Regions from separate parts of the Thiomicrorhabdus immobilis genome, predicted to be linked through region 2. Evidence: predicted binding sites of a transcription regulator. Region 2 holds the regulator's gene; the other holds the start of a gene.
The links. Region 2 encodes HrcA, which represses chaperone genes, less so after heat shock. Its sites were predicted from a motif close to TTAGCACTCNNNNNNNNNGAGTGCTAA; they were not measured.

Region 1: a site for HrcA is predicted at 2,713-2,739, ahead of L6421_RS02045 (co-chaperone GroES). Genes of this name have one in related genera too.

What each region holds. Positions count from the first base shown of each region.
Region 1 covers NZ_AP024202.1:473,269-477,703, reverse strand. The annotation lists gene L6421_RS02055 (glutathione S-transferase) at 1-280, opposite strand, end outside; gene groL (chaperonin GroEL) at 619-2,250, opposite strand; gene L6421_RS02045 (co-chaperone GroES) at 2,323-2,613, opposite strand; gene proB (glutamate 5-kinase) at 2,897-4,021, opposite strand; gene cgtA (Obg family GTPase CgtA) at 4,056-4,435, opposite strand, start outside.
Region 2 covers NZ_AP024202.1:1,019,657-1,024,091, reverse strand. The annotation lists gene dnaK (molecular chaperone DnaK) at 1-868, opposite strand, end outside; gene grpE (nucleotide exchange factor GrpE) at 1,092-1,661, opposite strand; gene hrcA (heat-inducible transcriptional repressor HrcA) at 1,769-2,794, opposite strand; gene L6421_RS04535 (NAD(+) kinase) at 2,926-3,801, shown strand; gene recN (DNA repair protein RecN) at 3,921-4,435, shown strand, end outside.

The DNA.
Region 1 (4,435 bases), 550 kb from region 2:
GCTCGTGAGCGTTTTCCGTAAACAACCAGGCCTGGTAAGATTTCTCATCCTGATTAAGTGCCCATAACATAATATCCCGGCTTTCATCAATGACTTGGCCATCCGGCAAAATCAAAACCGGTACCGTTCCTTTTGGGGAGGCTAACAGCATCTGTTCAGGTTTATCCCAAAAGACGATTTCACGCTGCTCTACTTGCACACCCGAAAAAGCAATCGCCATACGGGCACGCATCGCATAAGGGCAGCGACGATAAGAGTATAAGATAGGGTGTTTATCCATGAATTTTCTTCTAAAAACTTTATTTAAAAACAGATTCAAATTACCAGGCCTGGTAATTTGAATCCATTCTTAATTTATAAGATTTAAATAATAAAAAAGCCCGAACTTAACCTGTAAATTCGAGCTTTTTAATCAACAAAATGTTAATTTCTGAATTGAGAAGTTCAGTTTTGCGTTAGCCTCAAGACGAGAATTTAATCCGAAGCGGACAACCACACGGATGTGGTTGTTAGAGCAAAGCAGGACGCCAGAGCCGAGTGGACATTAAGTCCATGAGCATCGGAAGCAAATTATCAACGCAGAAGATGGCGTAAAAATGAGCTTCTCAAACAAAAAATTTACATCATGCCGCCTGGTGCGTAACCTTGAGCCGCCGCATCTGCCGCGCCACCATCTTTCGCAGGAATATCCGCAATCGCCGCACCTGTAGTCAGAACTAGACCAGCAACAGACGCTGCATTTTGAAGTGCAGAACGTGTTACTTTAGCTGGATCGATAATACCCGCTGCAATCATGTCTACATACTCTTCTTTAGCCGCATCAAAACCAAAGTGGCCTTCACCTTCCATTACCTTGTTCACGATAACAGAACCTTCTAAACCACAGTTAGCTGCGATTTGACGCATTGGCTCTTGCATGGCACGTAAAGCGATCTGAATACCTACGTTCTGGTCATCGTTATCACCTTTAACGTCAACTTTAGATAAAGCACGTACCAATGCTACACCACCACCTGCAACAATCCCTTCTTGAACCGCTGCACGTGTTGCGTGAAGTGCATCATCAACACGGTCTTTCTTCTCTTTCATTTCCATCTCAGTCGCCGCACCTAATTTAAGTACCGCAACACCACCAGAAAGTTTAGCTAGACGTTCATTCAATTTCTCAGAATCGTATTCAGACGTTGTGGTTGCTACTTGTGATTTGATCTGTGCACAACGAGCTTCGATATCTTCTTTAGCACCCGCACCATCAATCAACTTAGTTGTATCTTTACCAACAACCGCTGACTTAGTTTCACCTAACATGTCTAAAGTAACGGATTCTAATGATAGACCCACTTCTTCAGAAATCACTGTACCACCTGTTAGGATAGCCATATCTTGGATCATCGCTTTACGACGCTCACCAAAACCAGGCGCCTTAACCGCAGACACCTTAACGATGCCACGCATATTGTTGATAACCAATGTTGCCAAAGCTTCACCATCAACATCTTCAGCGATGATAAGTAGCGGACGACCTGTTTTTGATACCGCTTCTAACGTTGGTAATAAGTCGCGGATGCTTGAGATTTTTTTGTCATATAACAAGATGAATGGGTTGTCCAATTCAGCAACCATTTTCTCTTGGTTGGTAACAAAGTAAGGAGACAGGTAACCACGGTCAAATTCCATCCCTTCAACAACTACTAATTCATCTTGTAGTGAAGAACCTTCTTCAACCGTGATAACACCTTCAGTCGATACTTTTTCCATCGCATCCGCAATCATCTTACCGATAGCCGCATCCGAGTTTGCAGAGATAGTACCTACCTGAGCAATTGCTTCAGAAGTCGTACAAGGCTGAGCCATTGCTTTGATTTCAGCGACAACCGCATCTACGGCTTTGTGGATACCACGGTTCAAATCCATAGGGTTCATACCTGCAGCAACAGACTTCATCCCTTCACGAACGATTGCTTGAGCTAAAACCGTCGCTGTTGTAGTACCGTCACCAGCTACATCATTGGTTTGTGAAGAAACTTCTTTAACCATTTGTGCACCCATGTTCATGAACTTGTTCTCAAGTTCAATTTCACGCGCTACCGACACACCATCTTTAGTGACCAATGGTGAACCAAAAGATCTTTCCAATACAACGTTACGACCTTTAGGACCTAAAGTTACTTTTACCGCATCTGCAAGGATGTTGATACCATCAACCATTAACTCACGTGCATCTAAACCAAATTTGACGTCTTTTGCCATCTTTCTAATTCCTTTATTTAATTCTGTATTTAATACTGTATAAACGGGTTAAATATTCGTTTTAAATATTAATTAGTCGATAATCGCAACGATATCGTCTTCACGCATAATCATGACTGGCTGACCAGCATCATCTTTAACTTCTTGACCGGCATACTGACCGAACATAACCTTATCACCAACTTTAACGGTCATAGCGATAATAGCGCCTGAATCAGATGCCTTTCCAGGACCCACTGCAACCACTTCACCAATGTTTTGCTGTTCTTGTGCTGAACCTGGAAGAATGATTCCACCAGCTGATTCTTTTTGCTCTTCTACACGACGAACAACAACGCGGTCTTGTAATGGTTTAATATTCATAGGTTTCTCCTAAAAGTTTATAAATTTCATAGTAGTACAAACTGTAAAACCACTTTTATCTTAATTTTCGCTTAAGAAATAAAGTGGTCCATATCTCAATTAGCACTCTTACATCGAGAGTGCTAATAATTTTAGTCATCTATCTTCATCTGTCAACAAAATATAAGGCTGAATCTTTAGGATTCAAGTGTTTACAGTAAAAATAAGTTCAGAATCTGAAAATAAAAAGGCTAAACGAAAGTTTAGCCTTAAAGAACTCACATTAAATATCACGTGATAAGAGTTATTCGCTTAGAACCATATTATCGCGATGAATAAGAGATTCATCCTCAATAAAACCTAAAATAGATTCTATATCCTGGCTAGGGTGCCCCATAATCTTATTGGCTTCGGTGAAAGAGTAGTTGATTAAACCGCGCGCGACTTCTTGACCGGCCTCATCAAAACAAACCACCATTTCACCACGCAGAAAACTCCCTCGCATCGATTTAACACCAATTGGCAATAAACTTTTACCAGAGCTACGCAACACATTTACCGCCCCATCATCCAGCACCAAAGAGCCTTTCGCCTGAAGATGCCCAGCCAACCACTGCTGGCGTGCCGTTAATGGCTCCAAATCAGGAATCAATAAAGTCCCTTCCGCCTCACCGTTGAATAGCTTTGGTAAAACATTCGTTGCGTGTCCTGAAGCGATTAAGGTTGCCGTACCAGAACGTGCCGCACGTTTAGCCGCCATCACTTTGGTATACATTCCACCTTTACCAAGAGCACCACCCTCAGGGCTTGCCATCGCTTCAATATCTTTACGGCTGACCCGTGCCTCAGAAATCAACTCGGCATTAGGGTTTTCACGCGGGTTGTCGTTATATAAGCCTTTTTGGTCGGTTAAAATAACCAATACATCAGCGGAAATTAAGTTCGCAGTCAACGCGGCCAAAGTATCATTATCACCAAAACGAATCTCATCGGTGACCACTGTATCGTTCTCATTGATAATCGGCACCACCCCATATTCCAACAGCGTTTCAATGGCATTTTTGACATTCAAATACCGCTTACGATTCGATAAATCGTCATGTGTCATCAGAATTTGCGCTGAGTGGATATCATACTGGGAGAACTTTGACTCATAGGCCTGAATCAACCCCATTTGACCGACTGAAGCCGCTGCCTGCAACTCATTCAACAACTTGGGACGCGTATTCCATCCGAGTCTTTTCATGCCTTCAGCAACCGAACCTGAAGAGACAATCACAACTTCAATACCTTGTTTTTTCAGCTCAACCATTTGAGCAACCCAACTGGCTAAAGCCTCACGATTCAGACCTTGACCATCATTGGTTAATAGAGCACTGCCAATTTTAACCACCCAGCGTTTGGTATTTTTTAAATCAGAACGTTGCATTTACTCTTAAGCTTCCTAACAATAACAGACAAATTTAAAAATCGAAATCTTCATCAATTTGAGCACGCTCCGGCTGCTCATGCTCTTCTTGAGCTTGAGCCTCAATACGATTTTGATTCAGTTTATAAGCAATATCATTTACCAGTTTCTGGGTGCCTTCACGCTGAACCGCTGAGATAGCATAAACTTCACCTTGCCACTGCGTTTCATCAACAATTCGCTGACAAAGTTCATCCACTTCTTCTGCAGGCAACAGGTCGATTTTATTCAACACTAACCAACGCTCTTTCCCCGAAAGCTCCTCACTGTATTTTTCCAGCTCTTTTTGAATGATTTTGATATCTTCAACAGGATCAGAACCATCAATTGGCGCAATATCCACCACATGCAACAACAACCCGGTACGCGACAAAT
Region 2 (4,435 bases):
CATCAGCCGTTACGTAAGGTAGGTTGATGTCAGTCTGCTCACGTGAAGAAAGTTCGATTTTCGCTTTCTCTGCCGCTTCACGAACACGCTGTAGAGCCAACTTATCTAATTTAAGATCGACGTTCTGGTCTTTTTTGAACTCTGACGCGATGTACTCAACAATCACGTTATCAAAGTCTTCACCACCTAAGAAAGTGTCACCGTTTGTAGAAAGTACTTCTACTTGCTTCTCACCATCAAGGTCAGCCACTTCAATGATAGAGATATCGAAAGTACCCCCACCTAAATCGTAAACGGCGATTTTGCTGTCGCCTTTGGCCTTATCCATACCGTACGCAAGTGCCGCAGCCGTTGGTTCGTTGATGATACGTTTAACATCAAGACCCGCAATCTTACCGGCATCTTTAGTCGCTTGACGCTGAGCATCGTTGAAGTAAGCCGGAACCGTGATGACCGCTTCAGTCACTTCATGACCTAGATAATCTTCAGCCGTTTTCTTCATTTTTGTCAGTGTTTTAGCAGAAACTTCTTGTGGAGAAAGTTTTTTACCATCTACTTCAACCCATGCATCACCGTTATCTGCCGCAACGATTTTGTAAGGAACCATGTCCTTATCTTTTGCGACAACCGCATCATCTGCACGACGACCGATTAAACGCTTGATTGCGAATAACGTGTTTTCAGGGTTTGTTACCGCTTGACGTTTAGCTGAATCACCAACTAAAACTTCACCATCCGCTGTATAACCAACGATAGAAGGAGTTGTACGTGCACCTTCAGCGTTAGGGATAACCTTAACGTCTTTCCCTTCCATTACTGCTACACATGAGTTGGTGGTTCCTAAATCGATACCAATAATTTTAGCCATTTGATTCACTCCAAATTGCAAACTTAGTTACCAGGCCTGGTGGCTTTGAACTTGACCAAGGCGGGTAAAAAGTTAATTCTTAAAATAATGTTTAAATTGTTTGTTGACTTGTATATAGGGCTGTAAAAACTGCTTTCAAGTCTAAAATTGTTTTTTTTTGGTAATTTTCAGCAGAAAGTTTTATTAACGTATTATTCCGCTGATTTTTTACCTGAAACTTCACTTACTGAGCCACAATAACTCGCGCGGCACGAACTAAACGCTCATTCAAGGTATAGCCTTTCTGAATGGTATCTACCACCGTATTGGTTTCATGATCTGGCGACGGAATCATGGTCATCGCTTCATGCAATTGCGGGTCAAACTTCTCTCCAGTTGGATCAATGCGTTCTACATTGAATGATTGCAACACATCAAGCAGTTGCTTAAAGGTCATTTCAACCCCTTCACTGATGCTTTCGATGGTCGCACCCTCTTTACCAGCCGCTTCCATACCCATTTCCATAGAGTCCATAGCCGGAATCAATGCATTAACAAACTTCTCCAATGCGAACTTATGGGCACTTTCCACATCCAAACGGGTACGACGACGCAAGTTTTCCATATCGGCCTGCACACGTAACGCCATATCTTTATGCTTTTCAGCTTCAGCACGCGCTTCTTCCAGCAGTGCCGCAATATCTTCTTGAACGGTTTGCTGGGCATCCTCTAAAGCATCATCCGCTTGCTGAATCGCTTCTTCTGCTGTTGGAATTTGTTCTTCAGTTTGCTGTGTCTGTTTTGTATCGGTCATTGACTTACTTCCTATTACATTCCACCACGATTTAAGTGGTCACGATTTTAATAAACGGTTTATAAATTCTGTTTTTACATTAGTGCAAATTATGTGGTGTTGCAGCCCTACTTTTTCAAGAGCGAACCTAAAATTTTTGCTGTCATATCCACCTTCGGCACGACTTTTTGATAATCCATGCGGCTTGGACCAACCACCCCAAGCACTCCCATCACTTCACCGTCAACTTCATAAGGCTTGGTGATGATACTGCAACCGCTATAGATTTCACTGCCGCATTCTTGACCGACAAATACTTGTACACCCTGTGCCTGCATGCTTTTATCCAGCAAGTTGAGCATTTCGGAGTGTTGATTGAATGCGTTGAACAACGCCTTAAGTTTTTCTGAATTGGCGAGTTCTTGGTAGTTAAGCAGATTGGTTTTACCTGAAACCAAAAACGGCATTTTCTGCACCAACTGCTCTTCCAAAACATGGTCGGTCGCCTGCACAATAGATGACATAAAACTATTGGTGGTCGAACGAATGCTATCCATTCTATTCATGAGAAATTGTTTGGCTTCGGCCAGATTTTTACCTAAACACTGTTCATTTAAAAAATTGGCGGTTTTTTGAAGCTCATCACTACTAATCGGTTGCTCTAGTTCAATAATACGGTTTTGCACATCCTGGTCATTAAAGACCAACACCACCAATACCCGGTTAGCGCTCAACGAGATGAAGTCAATATGCCTTAAGATTTCTTGCTCTTTTTTTGGCATTAACACCAAACTGGTCATACCGGTAATACCCGATAGAATCTTGGAAGCACTCTCCATCAAGGCATCCTGATTTAAGCCAACTGCCAGCTCATGGCGAATACTCGCCTCTTTTTGACGTGACAACGGCTGATAGGTCAGCATGGAATCGATAAAAAATCGATAACCGACTTCGGTTGGAACGCGTCCAGCCGAGGTATGTGGAGCATGAATCAACCCCATTTTCTCAAGGTCGGCCATCACATTTCGAACCGTTGCTGAACTTAATCCAATATCGGGCAGTTTAGCCAATGTAGTTGACCCTACCGGCTTACCATCATTAAGGTATAATCCCATTAAGTTTTTAAACAATAGTTGTGAACGGTCGTTTAACATTTCAGCACTCTCAATACTAGACTGCTAAATTATAGGTGCCTAAAACGGTTATTCAAGACTTAGTTCAATATTTATTTAAGCCTCTCAACAAGAAAACATGCTGTGATAGGCCTTTTTGGATGGATTAGAAAATGTTTCAGAATATTGGTATTTTTGGAAAGTACACAGGTAATCAATGTTGGGACAACATTGAAGTGCTGACTGATTTCTTACTCTCTAAATCACGCACTGTTTATTTAGATAAACCATCTTGTGAAAAATTTCCAAGGCACGAACAAGCCCCGCTTTTAGAACGCGATGACTTACTCGAAAAAATCGACCTTGCGATTATGGTCGGTGGCGACGGTACTTTTTTAGATGTGGCGCGCAATATTGCCGATTACGACATTCCCATTCTAGGCATCAACTTAGGTCGTTTAGGGTTTTTGACCGATATATCACCCGACGACATGATAAACACCATGGAAGAAGTGCTTTCTGGGGTTTACCAAGAAGAGCGTCGTAATGTATTAAAGGTCAGCGTGTATGAAGATGGCAAACTGATGTTTGAAGAACGCGCGATTAACGACGTGGTCATCCATAAAACCGACTCACCTCGTATGATTGAGTTTGAAACCTTTGTGGACGGCCGTTTCTTGAATAGCCAGCGTTCTGATGGGATGATCATCTCCACTCCAACTGGTTCTACGGCCTATGCCTTATCTGCCGGCGGGCCGATTCTTGACCCGAATCTTGATGCGATTTCATTGGTTTCGATCAACCCGCATACGATGAGCACACGCCCTTATGTGATTAGCGGTGATAGTGAAGTTGAACTGCGTGCCCATGAATATTGTGATAAAACCGCACAAATCATTTGTGACGGGCAAATCACACATGATATTTCACCGATGCACCAAACCATTGTAAAACGTAATCCACATTACTTAAGGTTATTGCATCCTAAAGGCCACGATCATTTTGAATTGCTACGCGCCAAACTCCATTGGGGTGATAAGCTCTCCTAGCATTTAGTGAATAAAGTAGCTTGCAACGAGCGTGAAAAATAGAATAATCTACCAGGCCTGGTGCGTTTCAAACCGGGCCTTTTTTGAACCAAATTTACTTTAATCAAAATGACACATTTATGCTTCAAGAACTTGCTATTCAAAACTTGGCTTTAATTGAAAAACTACAACTTCAATTCAATACAGGCTTTACCACTTTAACCGGTGAAACCGGTGCAGGTAAATCGATTTTACTGGACGCATTGGGCTTGGCCTTAGGCGAACGTGCCGACAGTAGCCTGGTAAGACACAACACACCCAAGGCGGACGTTACCGCTCTGTTTGATATTGAACAACTACCACACGTTCAAAACTGGCTTGCCGAACAGGAGCTTGATGACGAAACCCAATGTTATTTAAGAAGAACCGTCACGTCCGAAGGCCGTTCCAAAGCCTACATCAACGGCTACCCTGTTGCCGCTAACCAGCTTAAAACCTTAGGCGGTTTTTTAATAGACATTCATGGCCAACATGAACATCAATCCCTGCTTTCAGCCAATAAACAACTCGAACTGTTGGATGCTTACGCCAACCACCCTGCTTTAATCAGTAAGACCCAAGCCGACTTCAAGCATTGGCAAAACATCAAACGCCA